DNA from 4 places in the Streptomyces sp. NPDC005263 genome. Region 1 is predicted to be linked to each of the others. Evidence: riboswitches for the same ligand, from Rfam matches in the RefSeq annotation. Region 1 holds a riboswitch; each other region holds the start of a gene.

Region 1 (3,433 bases):
ACCTCTACCGCGCCCACCCGGACTGGGTGCAGTACCAACCAGGGCGAAAGCGGACGGAACAGCGCAACCAGCTGGTGTTGAACCTCGCGCGCGAGGACGTCCAGGAGTACCTCTGGCAGCAGTTGCACGGGCTGCTCTCCAGCGCCCCGATCGACTATGTGAAGTGGGACTTCAACCGCTGCTTCACCGACGCGGGCTGGCCCGAGGACCCCTACCCGCAGCGCCTGTGGGTGGATCACGTGAACGCGCTGTACCGCCTGTTGGACCGGCTGCGCGAGGCGCACCCGGGCGTCGCCTTCGAGTCCTGCTCCGGCGGTGGCGGCCGGATCGACCTCGGCATCATGAGCCGTACCGACCAGGTGTGGACCTCCGACAACACCGACCCGCTCGACCGGCTCGCGATCCAGCACGGCTTCAGCCAGATCCACCCCGCGCGGGTGATGGCCGCCTGGGTCACGGACAGCCCCAACACTCAGCTCAACGGCCGGGTCAGCACCTTGCGGTTCCGGTTCGTCAGCGCGATGGCCGGGGTGCTCGGAGTCGGCGGGGACCTCGCCGAATGGACCGAGGAAGAGCTCGCCGAGGCCCGTGACTGGGTGACTCTCTACAAGGAGATCCGTCCCCTCGTCCAGCGTGGCGACCTCTATCGACTGCGCCCGCCCACGGGCGGATCGAGCGCGGTGCAGTACGTCCTCGGTGACGAGACGGTCGTCCTGGCCTGGCTCCAGGCGCAGCACCACGGCGAGCCGGTGCCGGCGCTGCGGCTGCGCGGACTCGACCCGGCGGCATCGTACGAATGCCGTGAAACGGGCGAAGTTCACCGAGGGGCCGTACTGCTGCACCATGGACTGCGGACCGGCCTCCGGGGTGACCTCGATGCGACGGTTATCCGGCTGCGCCGCATCTGAGAGTTCTGCCCGAATTGGCGTCTTCATTCCAACTCTGCCTGAAATGGGGCGACCTGGGGAGTGGGGCGTGAGGAGTGTCATATTCGTGACCGTCCGTCGCGCGTCATGTTCACGTAATTCTTATGCCTTTCAAGGGAATTCGAGAAGTGGATGACCCTTGATTTACCGAGGGTGACCAGGAATTCCCATTACGGATCAACGGAAGCGCATTTGGGTGCAACCTTCCGCTTGTCCCTGTGCGTCTTAGTCGCTTACGTTCGCCACCGATCCGGACGGACGCCCAATCCTGCCGCCGCCCGGAGACCGCACACACTCACCCGTACATGGCAGGAGCGGGGGACCCACAGGTAGAACCGCCTGTTCCGGTCTCCGGAACAGGCTTGGGGTCAAGTCGTACCTCGGTATGGCCGGACATCTCCAGTCCGCACCCGACAGCTCACCTCGCAGGCGCCGGAGAGGAATTCGCCATGCCCGCGAGGGGTAAGCATCGCCAACCGAAGACCCAGCGCTTCGCCCGTTCCATCGCCGTCGCCGGAGCCGGCGGCGCGGCACTCGCCCTCCCGTTTCTGGGGGCCACCGGCGCCCATGCGGCGAGTGCCCAGTCCATTTCCGAGAATGTCGTTCAGTCGTCAGTTCCGACTGCCGCGAAGAAGTCGGTGGCCGCACGGACTTCCGGTGTGAAGACCTATGTCGTGCGAGCCGGAGACTGTCTCGCGAAGATCGCCGAGGAGCAGCACGTCAGCGGGGGCTGGCAGAAGCTCTACGCCGACAATCGTGAGGCCGTCGGCGACAATCCGTCGCTGATTCACCCCGGTTTGAAGCTCACGATCGGCAAGAAGGCCGAGTCGTCGGCCTCTTCGTCGAAGCCGAAGCCGAAGCCGAAGCCGCAATCGAAGTCGTCATCGTCGGCGTCCTCGTCGTCCGCGTCGTCCGCGTCGCAGACGTCGACGGTCGTCGAGCAGAGCGCCGCCACCACCAGCACCGCGAACGGCTTCACCCTGCCGGTCGATGGCGCCACCATCGGCACGGGCTACCACGTGCCGGGCAGCATGTGGGCCAGCGGCTACCACACCGGCGTCGACTTCATCGTCCCCACCGGTACCCCGCTCAAGGCCGTCGGCGCGGGCACGGTCGTCTCCGCGGGCTGGGGCGGCGCGTACGGCAACCAGGTCGTCATCAGGCTGGCCGACGGCTACTACGCGCAGTACGCGCACCTGTCCTCGATCTCCGTCTCCAGCGGTCAGACGGTGACCGAGGGCCAGCAGATCGGTCTCTCCGGCGCGACCGGCAACGTGACCGGCCCGCACCTGCACTTCGAGATCCGCACCACGCCGGACTACGGCTCGGACGTGGACCCGATCGCCTACCTCCGCTCCAAGGGGGTCTCGGTCGGCTGACGCCCGCACGACCACCTGCCTCACACGCTGCCGAAGGCCGGACCCCTGATCCCCGGGTCCGGCCTTCGGTGTGTCCGGGGCCGGCGTTCGGTACGTCCGGCCCGCTTTCGTATGTCCGGGTCCACAGCGATACGTTCCGTCCCTCCACTGGCCAATTCCCGACCATCGCATCGCGGTCCTGAGGCCCGAAGAGCGTGATCCGTCGACAGCGCGCGGGGTGAACGGGCACAGTGAACTCCGCTTCTGTGTAAGCGCTTTCCCCCTGCCGTACCTGTCGATCGCCCGGAAGGAGTCGTCTCCCGTGACGACCACGCGCAGAGCTTTCGCGACCTTGGCCGCCGGCGCCGCAATGGCCGCCCTCGCCCCGGCGGCAACCGCGAGCGCCTCGCCCCGCCACCGCCACCTCATCGCCCGTGACGACTTCCGTCACGGCCTCGGCCGATGGGCCGTGGAACTCGAGAAGGGCGGCACCGTCACCGCCTCCCACGGGATCCTGGAGGTCGACGTGCCCGCCGGCGCGACCGTCTGGTTCAGGCAGCGGCTCGAAGGACCGTACGTCCTGGAGTACACCGCCACACCGGTGTCGCAGGGCGGGGTCAACGACCGGGTGTCGGACCTCAACAACTTCTGGAACGCCGTCGACGTCCGCTCCCCGGACGACCTGTTCGCCTCCACGAGGAGCGGTGCGCTCGCCGAGTACGACCACCTCAAGACGTACTACGTCGGATACGGCGCCAACACGAACACCACGACCAGGATGCGCCGCTACGTCGGCGAGGCGGGCGTGCGTCCGCTGGTGTACGACTACACGGAGCCCCTGCTGGTGGCGAACCGGCTGAACCGGGTCCGGATCGTCTCGGACGGTTCGACCGTGCGGTGGTGGAACAACGGACGGCTCGTTTTCGACCTCACCGACCCCGAGCCGTACACGAGCGGGCACTTCGGCTTCCGGACCACCTGGAGCCACTTCCGGATCTCCGGATTCCGGGTGTGGCGATTGCCGCGTCAACAGCACTGACGAGAAGGCTATTCCTGGCTTGACCAATCCTTGGAAGGTGGCTTATCTCACCGCACGTCAACCCCTTCCTACGGTCGCGTAGCTCACATCCGAAGGTGAATCATGGGCCG
Region 2 (3,433 bases), on a different contig from region 1:
ACGGCGAGCAGACCGGCCCAGCGGCCGGTCTGCGGCCGGGCCGTCTCGACGCAGTTGTTCGCTCCGGTGCTGTAGCTGCTGCGCAGCCACCGCACGTCGGGCAGATCGGTAGTGGAAGGTACGTGCCGAGGCAGTGCGGTCATGGTGCCTCCTTACGCGCCGTCACCTATCGCGGCGATGTAATCCAACGAGTCCTCGGGCGAAAGGGCGTGGAACTGAAGGGCGTTGAAGGCCTCGGTGTAGGCCTGAAGGTCTTCTTTCCCCTCGAGATAGAGGCTACTCGTCAAGTGGTCGAGAACAGCCACATCCAGATCAGATGTGCTCGAAAATGAGAAGATAACGAAAGGCCCGGTGACACCGATGTGAGCTCCGGCCGCGAACGGAAGGACCTGCAACCGCACTTGGGGCAGTCGCGCCGCCTCCAGGAGGCGCTCCAGCTGCCGCTCCATCACCTCGGGGCCGCCCACCTCGCGCCGTAGCACCGCCTCGTCCAGCACGGCGTCCAGCTCCAGCGGCGGTTGCGATCGCAGCACGTCCTGCCTGGCCAACCGCACCTCCACCAGGGCGTCCACCCGCTCCTCGTCCAGCCCGTCGACCGCCGCCCTGGTCACCGCCCGGGCGTACTCCGCCGTCTGCAACAGACCCGGCACCACCGAGGTCTCCAGCGTGCGCATCGCGCTCGCCTGCGACTCCAGGCTGATGAAGTCCCGGTAGGTGGGCGGCAGCACCCCGCGGTACGCGTGCCACCAGTGATGCCGCCCCGCGCTGTCGTCGGACCCCGCCAACACCAGCAGCAACTCCCGTAGTTGGGCGTCCCGCACCCCGTAGGCGTCCAGCAGTAATCGCACGTCGGCCGGTTTCACCCCACTGGCGCCGGTCTCGATCCGGCTCACCTTCGACTGGTGCCAGCCCACCAACCGGGCCGCCTCACCACTCGTGAGCCCGGTACCGCCGCGCAGGGAACGCAGTTCCGCCCCCAGTTTCCGGCGGCGCACCGCAGGACCGTGCTGCATGGGTTACTCCTTACTCCGACCGAGGCACCCAAATATGCTCTGTCGTCATAGAGTTCACCGCTTCGAGCGACAGATATATGCATTACTTGGCCGATCGCCTCCCGTGACCGCCGCGGTAATGGCAGTCTGGCGACGAAGCACCAGTCCGGGACCGTACTCGAACCATCCGCTCCGTGTCGGACTGCGGGCCCCTGGGAAAGGGACGACGTCGCCATGGCAGACCATCTGGAAGCATCCATCACTCTGCCGAGCGTTCCCGCCTCGGTCTCCGCGGCCCGCACCTATGTGCTCAGCACCCTGGCGGAGTGGGGACTCGCGGCGGACACCGACATCGCCGACAGCATCCGGCTGATCGTCTCCGAACTCACCACCAACGCCGTACAGCACACCTTCGGACAGTCACCCACCTTCACGGTGGACCTCGAGCTCGACCGAGACGAACACCTGCGCATCGGTGTCACCGACAGCCACCCGCGATTCCCCAAACGACTGCCGGCCGCCGTCCAGCAGGACAACGGCCGGGGCATGGTGATCATCCGTTGGCTGGCCGCCGAGTGCGGCGGCAAACTGAGAGTCAGACCCACCCGAGAGGGCGGCAAGACGGTCTCCATCGAACTGCCGTGGTCCGTTCCGGCCGCGCCGGTATCGGCGGCGGGACAACAGGAGCCGTAGCGGACCCCTGTCGCGGGACGGACGCGCGGGGCGACGGCGGGTCAGCTCGCCGTCGCCCCGCGCGGAAGGTCACTTGACCCGGCCGTACCAGACGCTCTTCGTCCAGATCTTCTGCAGCTTGACGACGTCCCCGGTCTTCGGGGAGTGCCAGAGCTTGCCCTTCCCGGCGTAGATGCCGACGTGGTACACGTTCGAGCCCGAGTGGAAGAAGACCAGGTCTCCCGCCTTGCGGCTCTTGGAGGAGATGTGGCGCGTCTTGTTGTACTGCTGGGCGGCCGTGCGGGGCAGTTTCTTGCCGGCCTTCTTGAACGAGTACATCGTCAGCCCGGAGCAGTCGAACCTCTTCGGCCCGGTCGCCCCGTACTTGTACGGGGAGCCCTTCTTGGAGGCCGCGACCTGAAGTGCCTTCGTCGCCGGTGTGGCGGCCGCGGCGTCGGAGGCGACCCCCGGGACCACGATCGAACCGCCGACGGCGGCGATGGCGAAGGCCGAGGCCGTACCGGCCCGGACCATGAGCGACGGGACACGATTGAGCGCAGTCATGCGCAACCCTTCGTCAGCCGCCTGTGAAGGATGACCTGTCGGATTCGGGCTGACAAAGTTGCCCGGCCGCTGACGCGGCTTCACCCCAAGGGCTGCTCGACCCGGCGCCTCCTGTACGGAGACGGCCGTTCCGGCGACCCGTCGTGCTTGGGTCCTCCACTCCTGCCGATCCACTCCTGTCGACCGGTCATCCGAGCGGCGGCAGGACTCGGCGCCCGCCCGGATCGCCCCGCCGCTGTGGCGGGGTCTTGTCGTCAGTCAGGGATCTTGGCTCACGGATGTCCGAAAAACCCAATGGAACCGGGGGTTTGTGTTGTTACTCACCACTCACCCGTTCGGGTGGACACCCTCCTGTTCGATGAACTGTCGAGGGGCCCAAGGGGGCCCGGACCAGCATCGGAACGTCCTATTTCGTTCCCCGGCTACGCGCGTTGCGCAACCGGAACGGGACGATAAAAGCAGCTGTGTCTAGTCCGAACAGCGGTACCCCGTTTGGTCCGTTTCGGCTCCGGCCCGGACGCTCGGCGGTTCGCGCCGCGTCCGGACCGGCTGGGAGAGCGTCAACTGTCGGAGCGCGGCGGCACGGTGACGCGGGCCGTGCGACGCTCCCCGTCCAGCACGCGCAACGCACGCGCCAGCGTGTCGGCGTGCAGTTCGGTCTCGCCCCGACGGTGCATCAGCTCCAGCGCGTCCCGCAGGGCGGCCGCCTTGCCGACCAGTGCCTGCGCGGCACGCAGTCCTTGGTACGTGTCCCCGTGCTGTGCCGGATTGATCCGGCCGAGCAGGTCGACCACGTCGAGGTAACGGTCGATCACCTCACCCTCGGCGCGGGTGAGGGCGGGCAGCGGAGGCAGATCGGGCAGCATCGCGGCTCACCTCGCGCCGGGTGCCGGACGCGAGGCCTTGCGGCTCGGGACGAGCCGGTCCACCAGCCCGTACTCCACGGCTTCCTGGGCGGTGAGGATCTTGTCCCGCTCGATGTCCGCGTGCACCTGCTCCGCGGTCCGCCCGGTGTGCCGGACGAGCAGCTCCTCCATGCGGCTGCGTACCCGCGTCAACTCGTCCGCCTGGATGGCCAGATCGCTGGCCTGCCCCTGGACCGGCTCGATGATCGCGGGCTGGTGGATCACCATCCGCGCGCCCGGCAGCGCGGAGCGCTTGCCCGGCGTGCCCGCGGCGAGCAGCACCGCGGCCGACGAGCCGGC
Region 3 (3,433 bases), on a different contig from region 1:
CCCTGCGCGGTCTCCTGCTCGAACTCCAGGGCCACGGCGGCGAGTTCCTGGAGGTTCTCGATCCGGGTCTCGTCCTGCGGGTCGGTGGAGGCCTGCAACTCGGCGAGGTAGCCGGTGCGTTCGAGCACCGCCTCCAGGACGGTCGCCGGACCCGCTCCGGAGTCGACGACGGTACGGAGGTCCTCCATCAGCGTGTTGAACCGCTTCACGGCGTTGGTGGAGCGCGCCGCCATGCCGTAGGCCTCGTCGACCCGCTTCAGCGCCTGCGGGAAGCTGATCTTCTCCCGCTGGGACAGGGCGTCGATCATCGCCTCGGCACGCTCGCCGATGCCGCGCTTGGGCACGTTCAGGACCCGGCGCAGCGGCACCGAGTCCTCCGGGTTGGCGAGGACCCGCAGGTAGGCCAGGACGTCCCGGACCTCCTTGCGCTCGTAGAAGCGGACACCGCCGACGACCTTGTAGGGCAGGCCGACCCGGATGAAGATCTCCTCGAAGACACGGGACTGGGCGTTGGTCCGGTAGAAGACGGCGACGTCGCCGGCCTTCGCGTCGCCCGCGTCCGTGAGGCGGTCTATCTCGTCGGCGACGAACTGGGCCTCGTCGTGCTCGGTGTCGGCGACATAGCCGGTGATGCGGGCGCCGGCGCCGGCGTTGGTCCAGAGGTTCTTGGGACGGCGGGACTCGTTGCGCTCGATGACCGCGTTGGCGGCGGTGAGGATCGTCTGCGTCGAGCGGTAGTTCTGCTCCAGCAGGATCGTCGTCGCGTCCGGGTAGTCCTCCTCGAACTGGAGGATGTTGCGGATGGTCGCGCCGCGGAACGCGTAGATCGACTGGTCGGCGTCACCCACCACGCACAGTTCGGCGGGCTGGAGGTCGTACTCGCTGGGCGGTACGTCCACCGGGTGCTCAAAGGTGCCGACGAGCTCCCGGACCAGGGAGTACTGGGCGTGGTTGGTGTCCTGGTACTCGTCGACGAGGACGTGCCGGAAGCGGCGGCGGTAGTGCTCGGCGACGTCCGGGAAGGCGCGCAGCAGGTTGACCGTCGTCATGATCAGGTCGTCGAAGTCGAGGGCGTTCGCCTCACGCAGCCGCGACTGGTACATGGCGTAGGCCTGGGCGAGGGTCTTCTCGAAGCCGTCGGCGGCCTGGGCGGCGAAGTCCTCCTCGTCGATCAGCTCGTTCTTCAGGTTCGAGATCTTGGCGCTGAAGGACTTCGGCGGGTAGCGCTTGGGGTCGAGGTCCAGGTCGCGGCAGACCAGGGCCATCAGACGCTTGGAGTCGGCGGCGTCGTAGATCGAGAACGAGGACGTGAAGCCCAGCTTCTTCGACTCCCGGCGCAGGATGCGGACGCACGCGCTGTGGAAGGTCATCACCCACATCGCGTTCGCGCGCGGGCCGACGAGCTGCTCGACGCGCTCCTTCATCTCGCCGGCGGCCTTGTTGGTGAAGGTGATCGCGAGGATCTGGCCCGGGTGCACGTTCCGCTGGCCGAGCAGGTAGGCGATGCGGTGCGTGAGCACACGGGTCTTGCCCGAGCCGGCGCCGGCCACGATGAGCAGCGGGGCGCCCGCGTGCACGACGGCCTCGCGCTGGTTCTCGTTCAGCCCCTCCAGGAGCGCGGCCGGGTCCACCGCCGGACGCGGGGCGCCGTCGCGGTAGTGGGTGTCCCGGTCCGGCGGCACGTCGAACTTCCCGCCGAACAGATCGTCCGGAACGGACTCCGCTACGTGGTCGTCCTCGGGCGGCGGCGGGGGGCCCTCCTCGTGCCCGCGAGGGGCCTGGAGGTGCGCCAGGAAGCTGTCATCAAAGAGGCTGCTCATCGCACTCCGAGTCTAGGACCCCCCACTGACAGCCCGCCGCCACCCCGAGAACATCGCGGGAATCCGGCGGCGGGCGCGGACGCCGAGGATCGTCCCGGGTCGGCCGCCCGGCGCCCTCCACCTGCGGGACCGTCCCGGCCACCCCGGGGGACCGCCCCGCCCCACCCTGTGGGACCGCGCCGTCACGGTCCGCGATCAATCAGGGAGAGAGGCGGGAAATACGCATAAGTCATCACACATCATTCAGATCATTCAGATCGCGCAGATCACTGCAGATCGATGCAGATCTCTCCGAATCCATCACAAACGGCGACGTCCTGACTGAAGGTCACGAAAATGTATCGGGCATATCGAACATCAACCTTCACAGCGGCCACACCAGTTGGCTACCGTGCCGGACAGGCCGTACGACCCCCACCGGCGAACCCCGCCGGGCCGCGCGGCCTCCGCCGAATCCGCAGCGCCGCCGCGCGACCGGAACCGGGGACCCACCGAACTTGGGGTGAATCGGCCCGACTCCCTCTGGGACAAGGCCGTAGGGCAACCCTTCCGCATCTCCCGCCCGAACCCGACAGCTAACTCGGTAGGCGGAACGTGGAAGGAGTCGCCTCCCTTGGCGTCGCACCGCAAGTCGCGTCCCCCGGGTACGCGCGTAGCAGGCATACGGACCCCCGCCCTCGCCACGGCGGCCCTCACCTCCGTCGCCCTGCTGTCCCAGTCGGCGCAGGCCGCGCCCGTCGACGACAAACCCAGCCTCGAAGAGGTCGAACAGAAGGTCGACGACCTGTACCGCCAGGCGGAGTCGGCGACCGACACCTACAACGCGGCCAAGGAGAAGACCGGCAAGCAGCGCAAACGCGTCGACACCCTCCTCGAAGACGTCGCCCAGCGCACGCAGAAGCTCAACGAGGCACGGGAGGAGCTGGGTTCCTTCGCCTCCGCCCAGTACCGCACCGGCGCCTCCGCACCCGACACCGCGACCTTCCTGCTCGCGGACTCCCCGCAGGACTACTTCGACCAGACCCAGCTGATGAGCCGGCTGACCACGCGCGAGAAGGGCGCGGTCGACGACTACGTCACCGAGCAGTCCGCGACGATGAAGAAGCGCCGGGAGGCCACGGAGAGCCTCCAGGAGCTCACCCAGTCGCAGGGCGACCTGAAGACGGCCAAGTCGACCGTCCAGAAGAAGCTCGCCGACGCGCGCACCCTGCTGTCGCGGCTGACCGCCGAGGAGAAGGCGCGGCTCGCCGCGATCGAGGAGAAGAAACAGCAGGAGGCGGAGCGCAAGGCCGCCGAGCTGGCGCAGCAGCAGGCCGCCGCGGAGCAGAAGGCCCGGGAGGCGGCGGCCCAGCAGCAGGACAGTGGCTCCTCGACGGGCTCCACGTCGTCGGGGTCCACCTCGACGGGCTCCACGTCCCTGTCCGACGCCACGTACGCCACCAAGGCCGAGAAGGCGCTCGCCTTCGCCCGCGCCCAGATCGGCAAGCCGTACGTCTGGGGCGCCACCGGCCCCGGCTCCTACGACTGCTCCGGCCTCACCCAGGCCGCCTGGAAGGCCGCCGGGGTCAGCCTCCCGCGCACCACCTACGACCAGGTCAACGCGGGCACCACAG
Region 4 (3,433 bases), on a different contig from region 1:
GGGCCACGCGGCGGCGTCGCACGGTCGGTGAAGAAGATGCGCGGCTATCTCGCCGAACTCATCCACCGCAAGCGTGAGGCACTTCCCGCCGAGAGCGCCCCCGGCGAGGACCTCATCTCCGGGCTCATCCGAGCCTCCGACCACGGCGAGCACCTCACCGAGAACGAGGCCGCCGCGATGGCCTTCATCCTGCTGTTCGCCGGGTTCGAGACCACCGTCAATCTCATCGGCAACGGCACCTACGCCCTGCTCACCCACCCCGACCAGCGCACCCGCCTCCAACAGTCCCTCGCCGCCGGCGAACGCGGCCTCCTGGAGACCGGCGTCGAGGAACTCCTGCGCTACGACGGCCCGGTCGAGCTCGCCACCTGGCGGTTCGCCACCCAGCCGGTCAGCATCGGCGGGCAGGACATCGCGGCCGGCGACCCCGTACTCGTCGTACTCGCCGCCGCGGACCGGGATCCGGAGCGGTTCGCCGATCCGGATGTGCTCGACCTCTCCCGGAGTGACAACCAACACCTCGGATACGGCCACGGCATCCACTACTGCCTCGGCGCGCCCCTCGCCCGGCTGGAGGGCCAGAGCGCCCTCGGCACACTCCTCACCCGTCTCCCGGACCTGCGACTCGCCGTGGATTCGGCCGAATTGCGCTGGCGTGGCGGGCTCATCATGCGAGGACTGCGTACCTTGCCCGTGGAGTTCACGCCACGTGGTCGGGCCCCTCACCTGCGTAAAGGTGACACACCTTCAAACCTGTGATCTTCACGTGATCTACGCGGCATTAACTTGTGACAAGTGATCGTCTGCCTATACGTTCACGGATCAACGCGGCGGCGAGTGTCACTCGCCGTCGGTCACTGTTGTCTCGCGAAAGGTTTCCGCATGCTCTCCGGGAACGGCCGGCATCGTCGCCCCCGTCAAGCTCCGGCTCTCCTCGTCGCGGCCGGAGTGACCGGCTCCGCCATCGCGATCCCGCTGCTCGGCGCGACCGGCGCCAGTGCGGCCACCGGGACCACGTGGGACCAGGTCGCCAACTGCGAGACCGAGGGCTCCTGGAGCGCGAACGAAGGCGACGGACACTACGGCGGCCTCAACATCGCGCAGAAGGACTGGGAGCAGTACGGCGGACTCGACTACGCCACGCGCGCCGACCAGGCCAGCCGCAACCAGCAGATCGCCGTCGCCGAGAAGATCCTGGCCGACCAGGGTGTCGGCTACTGGTCCACCTGCGGGCTGCTCAACGGGCTCACCAAGAGCTCCGAGGCGGCCGACGTGGACACGGGTGTGGGGGTCGACACGGGCTCGGGCACGTCGAACGACTCGGGTTCGTCCGGCTTGTCCGACTCTGAAGGTTCATCGGCTGATTCGTCCGGGAGTGGATCCTCGGACGGCGCGTCGGGCACGCCTTCGGCGTCCGCGTCGGACACTCCCTCCAGCTCGTCGTCCGACTCCTCCTCCGGCTCGTCGGACGGTGCGAGCCGTGCGGGCAATTCGGCTAAGTCCGGCACATCCGCTGATTCCGGATCCGGGTCCAGTGGCTCGCAGGACTCCGGGGACACCTCCGCCGGTACGGCGAAACAGGACGACTCGGGCGACTCGGACAACTCCTGGCGGGTGGGCGGCTCTTCGAGTCTGGTCGACACCGGGGCTCTCGGTGGTGGCAAGCACCGCGGCGGCAGCGCGGACGAGGACGCGGCCGTCGACACCGCCGACGCCGGCACCTCCAGTGGCCGTCACGCCGCCGGCGGTGAGACGTACACCGTCCGCGTCGGGGACACCCTCGAGTCCATCGCCGACTCCCTCGACCTCCAGGGAGGGTGGCGCGCCCTCTACGAGGAGAACAAGCAGGCGATCGGCTCCGACCCAAGTCATATCTCCCCCGGTCAGACCCTTGGACTTGGTGCCGAATAGGGCTAAAGCGGCGGGAGTTCACGTTACGCTTCGCGCCGAATGTCCCGTTTGGTGAAAGTGTGGGATGAGTCTCAGAAGCCTTGATCGTCTTTGAAATTCCGCGGATCGCGTGTCTAACGTCGGACCGCTCGCCAACACGAGCCCCGGCTGCCGCAACGCCGAATCCTGCCAGCGGCCGTCCGGGAACAGTCGTCGCGTCAAGCGCCGTAGGCAGGAGCGGGGGACCCAAGGTAGGCGCCGGGCTCAGCAGTTGAGCCCGGCTTGGGGTGAAGCCGCGTCCCGAGAGGGATGCGGCCGGGCAACTCAACCGGCCCGAACCCGACAGCTCACCTCGCAGGCGTCGGTGAGGGGATCAACCATGCTGTTTTCCGGCAAGGGCAAGCACCGTCGTCCGTCCAAGACCACTCGCGCCGCCGCGATCGCCGGAGTCACCGGCGTCGCCATCGCCGCTCCGCTGATGGCGGCCGGCAACGCCTCCGCCGCCACCTCCTCCGAGTGGGACACCGTCGCCCAGTGCGAGTCCGGCGGCAACTGGTCCATCAACACCGGCAACGGCTACTACGGCGGCCTGCAGTTCTCCGCCTCGACCTGGGCCGCGTACGGCGGCACGCAGTACGCCTCGCAGGCCAACCAGGCCTCCAAGGCGCAGCAGATCGCCGTCGCCGAGAAGGTCCTCGCCTCCCAGGGCAAGGGCGCCTGGCCGGTCTGCGGCAAGGGCCTGTCGAGCGGTGGCTACGACGGCGGCTCCGACACCTCGTCGAACAGCTCCAGCGGCTCGAACGCCTCCAGCGGCTCGAGCAGCTCCAGCGGCTCCTCGGAGACCAGCACCCGTACCGACGAGCAGCCCGCCTCGCGTTCCCAGGAGCGCCCGGAGGCCAAGAAGACCGTCACCACCCCGACCGGCAAGAAGGTCAAGAAGGGCGACGGCGAGTACAAGGTCGTCAAGGGCGACACCCTCAGCTCGATCGCCGAGAAGCACAAGGTCAAGGGCGGCTGGGCGAAGCTGTTCGAGCTGAACAAGGACATCGTCCAGGACGCCAACCTGATCTACCCGGGTCAGCAGCTGCACCTGAAGTAGTACGCGGCGCTCGTCCGAACCACAGCGCCCTCACCTCCGTGGTCCTCGTGCCGAGGGCCTCGTGAGGGCCCCCGTCCCCACGGGCTCCCCGCTCCGGTGCGTGTTCCCCCGTACGCACCGGAGCGGGGTCTTTTTGTGTGGTCTTCCGCGCGACTGTGTGCGGTCTTCCGCGCGTGTCTTTGTTCCGTTCGGAAACAATTACCTCTCGGTTCTGCCCAAGGGGTGGGCGACAGGGGGGTCGATCGCCCCGAGGCGGTTAGGCTCATCTCGCGGAGCCGACCGCGACTCCGTGCACTACGGGGCCCCTCGGCCCCGCGTACCCCGCGTCACATCCCAGAAGGAGATGCTCGTGCCGTCCATCGACGTCGTCGTAGCCCGGGAAATCCTGGACTCCCGAGGCAACCCCACGGTCGAGGTCGAGGTCGGCCTCGACGACGGCAGCAC

What was found. A riboswitch is a leader RNA that binds a small molecule or an ion and turns the genes downstream of it on or off. The one in region 1 is predicted to bind cyclic di-AMP.
Region 2: another riboswitch for cyclic di-AMP. It lies ahead of ACFYRY_RS34075 (C40 family peptidase); the one in region 1 lies ahead of ACFYRY_RS05785 (peptidoglycan DD-metalloendopeptidase family protein).
Region 3: another riboswitch for cyclic di-AMP. It lies ahead of ACFYRY_RS15125 (NlpC/P60 family protein); the one in region 1 lies ahead of ACFYRY_RS05785 (peptidoglycan DD-metalloendopeptidase family protein).
Region 4: another riboswitch for cyclic di-AMP. It lies ahead of ACFYRY_RS37900 (transglycosylase family protein); the one in region 1 lies ahead of ACFYRY_RS05785 (peptidoglycan DD-metalloendopeptidase family protein).

The regions. Positions count from the first base shown of each region.
Region 1 is NZ_JBIAKJ010000001.1:1,267,072-1,270,504, reverse strand. It holds gene ACFYRY_RS05790 (alpha-galactosidase) at 1-908, shown strand, start outside; cyclic di-AMP (ydaO/yuaA leader) riboswitch at 1,209-1,371, shown strand; gene ACFYRY_RS05785 (peptidoglycan DD-metalloendopeptidase family protein) at 1,376-2,305, shown strand; gene ACFYRY_RS05780 (DUF6250 domain-containing protein) at 2,607-3,323, shown strand.
Region 2 is NZ_JBIAKJ010000009.1:272,778-276,210, reverse strand. It holds gene ACFYRY_RS34090 (DUF397 domain-containing protein) at 1-143, opposite strand, end outside; gene ACFYRY_RS34085 (helix-turn-helix domain-containing protein) at 153-1,013, opposite strand; gene ACFYRY_RS34080 (ATP-binding protein) at 1,227-1,685, shown strand; gene ACFYRY_RS34075 (C40 family peptidase) at 1,755-2,228, opposite strand; cyclic di-AMP (ydaO/yuaA leader) riboswitch at 2,232-2,423, opposite strand; gene ACFYRY_RS34070 (hypothetical protein) at 2,789-3,094, opposite strand; gene ACFYRY_RS34065 (ATP-dependent Clp protease proteolytic subunit) at 3,101-3,433, opposite strand, start outside.
Region 3 is NZ_JBIAKJ010000003.1:325,477-328,909, reverse strand. It holds gene pcrA (DNA helicase PcrA) at 1-1,820, opposite strand, end outside; cyclic di-AMP (ydaO/yuaA leader) riboswitch at 2,258-2,426, shown strand; gene ACFYRY_RS15125 (NlpC/P60 family protein) at 2,434-3,433, shown strand, end outside.
Region 4 is NZ_JBIAKJ010000012.1:75,871-79,303, forward strand. It holds gene ACFYRY_RS37890 (cytochrome P450) at 1-759, shown strand, start outside; gene ACFYRY_RS37895 (transglycosylase family protein) at 883-1,911, shown strand; cyclic di-AMP (ydaO/yuaA leader) riboswitch at 2,104-2,266, shown strand; gene ACFYRY_RS37900 (transglycosylase family protein) at 2,270-2,989, shown strand; gene eno (phosphopyruvate hydratase) at 3,339-3,433, shown strand, end outside.